2 regions of the Streptomyces sp. NPDC052020 genome follow, and region 1 is predicted to be linked to the other one. Evidence: riboswitches for the same ligand, from Rfam matches in the RefSeq annotation. Region 1 holds a riboswitch; the other holds the start of a gene.
What was found. A riboswitch is a leader RNA that binds a small molecule or an ion and turns the genes downstream of it on or off. The one in region 1 is predicted to bind S-adenosylmethionine.
Positions count from the first base shown of each region.

Region 2: linked by a shared signal. The riboswitch ahead of thrC (threonine synthase) and the one ahead of AB0L74_RS10740 (aminotransferase class V-fold PLP-dependent enzyme) in region 1 are both predicted to bind S-adenosylmethionine.

Region 1 is NZ_JBFAWY010000008.1:108,975-112,373, forward strand. Features, by position in the region: gene trpD (anthranilate phosphoribosyltransferase) at 66-1,130, shown strand; SAM riboswitch class IV at 1,214-1,330, shown strand; gene AB0L74_RS10740 (aminotransferase class V-fold PLP-dependent enzyme) at 1,701-3,077, shown strand; gene AB0L74_RS10745 (glycerate kinase) at 3,023-3,399, opposite strand, start outside.
Region 2 is NZ_JBFAWY010000006.1:89,759-93,157, reverse strand. Features, by position in the region: gene AB0L74_RS07875 (MoaD/ThiS family protein) at 1-87, opposite strand, end outside; gene thrC (threonine synthase) at 149-1,429, opposite strand; SAM riboswitch class I at 1,448-1,589, opposite strand; gene AB0L74_RS07865 (glucosyl-3-phosphoglycerate synthase) at 1,836-2,807, shown strand; gene AB0L74_RS07860 (trehalose-6-phosphate synthase) at 2,997-3,399, shown strand, end outside.

The DNA.
Region 1 (3,399 bases):
TCCCCGTGGCTGGATAGGGTGGAGCCGAGTATTCGAAACCTCGCGACACCACCCAGGAGCGGCTGATGAGCGCTGTGACCCCCGCTGGAGGCGACACCGCGGCGGGCCGTTCCTGGCCCGTCCTGCTGAACGGCCTGCTGGAGGGCCGTGACCTGTCCGCGGACGAGACCGCCTGGGCGATGGACGTGATCATGCGCGGTGAGGCGACCGACGCGCAGATCGCCGGTTTCGCGGTGGCGCTGCGGTCCAAGGGCGAGACGGTCGAGGAGATCACCGGTCTGGTCCGCACGATGTACGACCACGCCAGGGTGATCGAGGTGCCGGGGGAGACCGTCGACATCGTCGGCACCGGCGGTGACGGCGCGAAGACGGTCAACATCTCCACCATGTCGGCGATCGTGGTCGCCGGGACGGGCGCGAAGGTCGTCAAGCACGGCAACCGGGCCGCGTCCTCGGCCTCGGGCGCCTCGGACGTACTGGAGAAGCTCGGGGTGAACCTGGAGCTGACGCCGCGGCGGGTGGCCCAGGTGGCGGAGGAGGCCGGGATCACCTTCTGCTTCGCCGTGAAGTTCCACCCGGCGCTGCGCCATGTGGCGGCGGCCCGGGGCCAGCTCGGCATCCGGACGGTCTTCAACTTCCTGGGGCCCCTGACCAACCCGGCCAGGGTGAAGGCGCAGGCGATCGGCGTGGCCGACGCCCGGATGGCGCCGATCATCGCGGGCGTCTTCGCCGAGCGCGGCAACTCCTCGCTGGTCTTCCGCGGCGACGACGGCCTGGACGAGCTGACCACGACCTCCACCTCCCGGGTGTGGATCGTGCGGGACGGCGAGGTCACCGAGGAGTGCTTCGACCCGCGGGACGTCGGCATCGAGCTGGTCGAGGTGGAGGCGCTGCGCGGCGCCGACGCCTCCTACAACGCCGACGTGGCGCGGCGCCTGCTGCATGGGGAGACCGGGCCGGTGCGGGACGCGGTGCTGCTCAACGCGGCGGCGGCCCTGGTGGCGCTGGCGCCCGGCGAGGCGCCCCTGACGGAGCAGATCCGGGCCGGGATGGAGCGGGCGGCCGAGTCGATCGACTCGGGCGCCGCCCTGCGGACCCTGGAGCGCTGGGTGGCCGTCAGCAACGCCTGACGCGCCACCGCGGACGTGACGGACGTCCCGCGATCCGGACACGGGTTGCGGGACGTCGATCTTTTCCCGTACGTTCCTGTCCAGGTCATGAGCGACAGCCATTCGGCCCCGGCCGGCTGTCCGGCAACCCTCCGTCCGTGGCGGGGTGCCCCGGGTGAAGACCAGGCCGCAGACAGCAGGGTCTGCGGCAAGCGCGGACCCCTCACGCGCTCGTGAGCGAGCGCGGGGCCAGGGGTCCTGGTCGTTCGAGGGAGCCTTCCGTGAGCAAGCGAATGCGCTAGGCCTGTCGTCACACTCCCGTCTGCCTCGCGGCGCCACGCACGCACTCTCGCCGCACCGGGCCCCGACCCACGTACGTCCGGTACGAGGATCAGGGCCCGGCACGGCGAGAGCACGCACCTGACGCCGCGAGGCCCGCCCTTCGGCGGACGACGGGAGTGTGACGACAGGCCCTAGGGCCGCAGAGCCCCGCCTCCGCACACCCCTTTTCACCGTTCTCTCGCCTTCTCCCGCGCTGGAGCCGCACGCGCTCGCGTGGTGAGGCGTGCCTGCCTGTACGGGAGTTCCCCCATGTCCGTCTCCACCGCTGCCGCCGACCAGTCCGTTTGTTCCCCGCTGCCCGTTCTGGGCCGGGATGTCACCGTCCCCCTCGTCACCGGTGGCGAGGTCACCTACGCCGCGCTCGACTACGCCGCCAGCGCCCCGGCGCTCCAGCGGGTCTGGGACGACGTGGCGGCGTACGCGCCGTACTACGGCAGCGTGCACCGCGGCGCCGGGTACCTGTCGCAACTGTCGACCGACCTGTTCGAGAACGCCCGCAAGACCGTCGCGGAGTTCCTCGACTGCCGGGAGGCCGACCAGGTGGTGTTCACCCGGTCCACCACCGACTCCCTCAACCTGCTCGCCGCCGCCCTGCCCGCCGGCTGCCGGGTCTTCGTCTTCGAGACCGAGCACCACGCCTCCCTGCTGCCCTGGCGGGACGCGGACGTCACCTACCTCGACGCCCCGCGCACCCCGCGCCAGGCCGTGGAGACCCTGGAGCGCGCCCTCGCCGACCGCGACCCCTACGGCCCCGCCCTCGTCTGCGTCACCGGCGCCTCCAACGTCACCGGCGAGCTGTGGCCGGTGCGCGAGCTGGCCGCCGCCGCGCACGCCCACGGCGCCCGGATCGTGCTGGACGCCGCCCAGCTCGCCCCGCACCACCCGGTCAGCGTCCGCGACCTGGACGTCGACTGGGTCGCCTTCTCCGGGCACAAGCTGTACGCCCCCTTCGGCTCCGGTGTGCTGGCCGGCCGTGCCGACTGGCTGCGCGAGGCCGACCCGTACCTCGCGGGCGGCGGCGCCAGCCGCAGGGTCACCCGGCGCGCGGACGGGGGAGTGGACGTGGAGTGGCACGACAGCGCCGCCCGCCACGAGGCCGGGTCGCCCAACGTGATCGGCGCCTACGCCATCGCCTCCGCCTGCAAGGCCCTCACCGAGGCCGGGTTCGACGATCTCGTCGCCCGGGAGCGGTACCTGATCGGGAAGGTGCGGGCGGGGCTGGCCGAGGTGCCCGAGGTCAGGGTGCTGTCGCTGTTCGGCGACGACGCCCCGCGCGTGGGGGTGATCTCCTTCGTCGTCGAGGGCTGGAACAGCTCCCACTTCGCCGCCGCCCTGTCGGCCGAGTACGGCATCGGCGTGCGCGACGGCCTGTTCTGCGCCCACCCGCTGGTGCGCACCCTGCTCGGCAGCGACCCGCAGGCGCAGGGCGAGTGCGGCGCCCCCGAGGCGGCGCCCGGCGAGAAGTCCCTCAACGCGATCCGGGTCAGCTTCGGCGCGGGCACGCCGGACGAGCACGTGGAGCGCTTCCTGACGGCGGTGCGGGAACTGGTGCGCGACGGCGCGCGGTGGAACTACCGAACCGAGGACGGGCGGTGCGTGCCGGACACGTCCGCCGCGGCCGCCTGAGCCGGCAGCCGGGCGCCCAGCAAAATCATGCGCAGGGCGCGCTCGGTGGCGTCCGTGAGGAGTTCGGCGGCCCGCAGCAGCGCCTCCGCCAGGGCCATCGGGGCGGGCAGGATGCCGTGGCAGGCGTCGATGCCCGGCACCTCGTGGGCGCCCTCGCCGAGCGTGCCCGCCAGCGCGAGCACCGGGCGGCCGTGGCGCTTGGCGCGGCGGGCCACCTCGGCGGGGACCTTGCCGCGCGGCGTCTGGCGGTCGAGGGCGCCCTCGGCGGTGACCACGAGGTCGGCGCGGGCCAGACGGGCGTCCAGGTCCAGGTGGTCCAGCA
Region 2 (3,399 bases), on a different contig from region 1:
GGCGAGGGTCGCGCCCTCGGCGGTCACCTCGGCCTGGCCGCCGGTGTAGGTGCGCAGGATGGTGGGGATGCGGACGGTGACGCTCACGGGGGAATCCTCCGGTCGGGATGACGTACGGGGGGCGCGGACCGAGGTCCTGGGGCCCGGGTCAGGCGAGGCCGGCCTCGCGGAAGGAGTCGAGGGTGGGCCGGATCGTCGCGGTCAGGCCGGTGCCGGCCACCGCGTCGAGGGTCTTCAGGCCGTCGCCGGTGTTGAGGACGACGGTCGTCTTCGCCGGGTCCAGGAGGCCGTTCTCGATCAGCTTGCGGGTGACGCCCACCGTCACGCCGCCGGCCGTCTCCGCGAAGATGCCCTCGGTCCGGGCGAGCAGCTTGATCGCGTCCACGACCTGCTCGTCCGTCACGTCCTCCACGGCACCGCCGGTGCGGCGCGCGATGTCGAGGACGTAGGGGCCGTCGGCCGGGTTGCCGATGGCGAGGGACTTGGCGATGGTGTTCGGCTTCTGCGGCCGGACCACGTCGTGCCCCGCCTTGAAGGCGGTGGACACCGGCGAGCAGCCCTCGGCCTGCGCGCCGAAGATCGTGTACGGCCGGTCCTCGACCAGGCCGAGCCTGATGAGCTCCTGAAGGCCCTTGTCGATCTTCGTGAGCTGGGAGCCGGAGGCGATCGGGACGACGATCTGGTCGGGCAGCCGCCAGCCGAGCTGCTCGCAGATCTCGTACGCCAGGGTCTTGGACCCTTCGGCGTAGTAGGGCCGCAGGTTGACGTTGACGAAGCCCCAGCCCTCGCCGGCCGGGTCGCCGATCAGCTCGGAGCAGAAGCGGTTCACGTCGTCGTAGTTGCCCTCGATGCCGACGAGCTCACCGCCGTAGACGGCGGCCATGACGACCTTGCCCTGCTCCAGGTCGTGCGGGATGAACACGCAGGAGCGGAAGCCGGCGCGGGCGGCGGCGGCGCCGACGGCGCCGGCCAGGTTGCCGGTGGAGGAGCAGGACAGGGTGGTGAAGCCGAAGGCGCGGGCGGCCTCCAGGGCCTGCGCGACGACGCGGTCCTTGAAGGAGTGGGTCGGGTTGCCGGAGTCGTCCTTGACGTACAGGCCGCCGGTGACGCCGAGTTCATGGGCGAGGTTGTCGGCCTTGACCAGCTTGGTCCAGCCGGGGTTGAGGTTCGGCTTGCCGGCGACGTCGGCCGGGACGGGCAGGAGGGGGGCGTAGCGCCAGATGTTCGCGGGACCGGCCTCGATGCGCCGGCGCAGTTCCTCGGTGTCGTAGCCCGAGAAGTCGTAGGCGATCTCCAGGGGGCCGAAACACTCCTCGCACGCGAAGACCGGGCCGAGGGGGACGCGGTGGCCGCACTCCCGGCAGGAAAGCGCCGCGGCAGGCCCGAGGTCGACGGAAGGGGTGGTGCTTGCGACAGTCTGCACAGCCATGTGAGGCGAGGCCCTTTCTCCTCATCTTCCTCGCGGCGCACCTCGCCACGAGACGGATTTGGCACCTTCCCTAGCCGGGAGCCTCGCTCCTGAACGAGAACCGACTGGAGGGTTGCCGGGGCTTCAACGGGCCGTGTCCCTCTGCCCCTCTGGATGAGCTGTATGCGGTTGTGTGAACGCGGGCGAGCAGGGGTGCGACCCCCGACATGCGATGGTCATCCGCGTTGTTCAAGACTGTAACCGACGGCCAGGACAGTTGAGATAGTCGTCCGAACCGCGAGATGGATCACACCGGACCACCGGAAAAGACGCACCGGACCGGATCACCGGGAAAACCGGGCCGGAACCGGGCCCCGCCGGACCGGACGGTCCGGACCGCCTAGCAGACGCGAAGGAGCCACCGACCGTGCTGGAAGAAGTCGAGCGCTGGCTGCGCGCACGCTCCTGGTCCCTGGCCGACCGGCCGCTGCACCAGGTCCTCGCCGCCAAGCGCGCCACGGGGCAGTCGGTCAGCGTCGTGCTCCCCGCGCTCGACGAGGAGGCGACCGTGGGCGACATCGTCGCGGCCATCCGCCGCGACCTGATCCTCCAGGCCCCCCTGGTCGACGAGCTCGTCGTGGTCGACTCGGGCTCCACCGACCGCACGGCCGAGGTGGCCGCCGCGGCGGGCGCGCGGGTGGTCCACCGCGACGAGATCCTCCCGCGCATCCCGGCCGTGCCCGGCAAGGGCGAGGTGCTGTGGCGCTCGCTGCTGGCCACGCGCGGCGACATCGTCTGCTTCGTCGACGCCGATCTGCGCGAGTTCTCCTCGGACTTCGTCACCGGCATCGTGGGCCCGCTGCTCACCGATCCGGACGTGCACCTGGTCAAGGCGATGTACGACCGTCCGCTCACGGTCTCCGGCGCGTCCGCCGACCGGACGGCCGCGGCCGGGCAGGGCGGCCGGGTCACCGAGCTGATGGCCCGCCCGCTGCTCAACATGCACTGGCCGCAACTGGCCGGGTTCGTCCAGCCGCTGGGCGGCGAGTACGCGGCCCGCCGCTCCCTGCTGGAGCAGCTCCCCTTCCCCGTCGGCTACGGCGTGGAGCTCGGCATGCTCGTCGACGCCCTGCACCTGGTGGGCCTGAACGCCCTCGCCCAGGTCGACGTGGGCGTGCGCAAGCACCGCCACCAGGACGGGCAGGCGCTGGGCCGGATGGCCGCCGCCATCTACCGCACCGCCCAGCTCCGGCTGGCCCGCGGCCATCTGATCCGGCCGTCCCTCACCCAGTTCGAACGCGGCGAGGACGGCTTCGAGCCGCGGACGTACTCCGTGGACACCGAGGAGAGGCCGCCGATGGTGGAGGTCGCGGAGTACGCGCGGCGGCGGGTGGCGTGAGCCGGTACGGCCCCCGGCCTCCCGCGCCGGCCGGTGCCGCCGCCCGGCCGGCGCCGGCGTGCGCCCCGCCGCCGGCGGACTCTCCCGTGGCGCCGCGCACGCCCGGCACACGAGTGACCGCGGTGAAAAGCCGCCGGGGCGCCGCGTGGGCACGTTTGAGCGATCGGGACCCGGGCTAGGTTGAGGCGTATGGCTTCAACGTTCGGTGCTGCTCAGGTCCTGGTGGCCTCCAACCGTGGGCCCGTCTCGTACCAGGTGGAGGAGGACGGCTCGCTCACCGCCAAACGGGGCGGCGGCGGGCTGGTCTCCGGGCTGTCGGCCATCGGGCCGGACGCGGGCGCCCTGTGGGTGTGCTCGGCGCTGTCCGACGGTGACCGGGAGGCGGTGCGGCGCGGGGCCGGCGAGGACGGCGTGCGGATGCTGGACGTCCCGGCCGACGTGCACGCCGACGCCTACAACGGCATCGCCAACTCGGTGCTGTGGTTCGTCCACCACATGCTGTACCAGACGCCGCTGGAGCCGGTCTTCGACGCGGAGTTCCGCCGGCAGTGGGCGGCGTACGAGCGCTTCAACCGGGCCTTCGCCGAGGCGC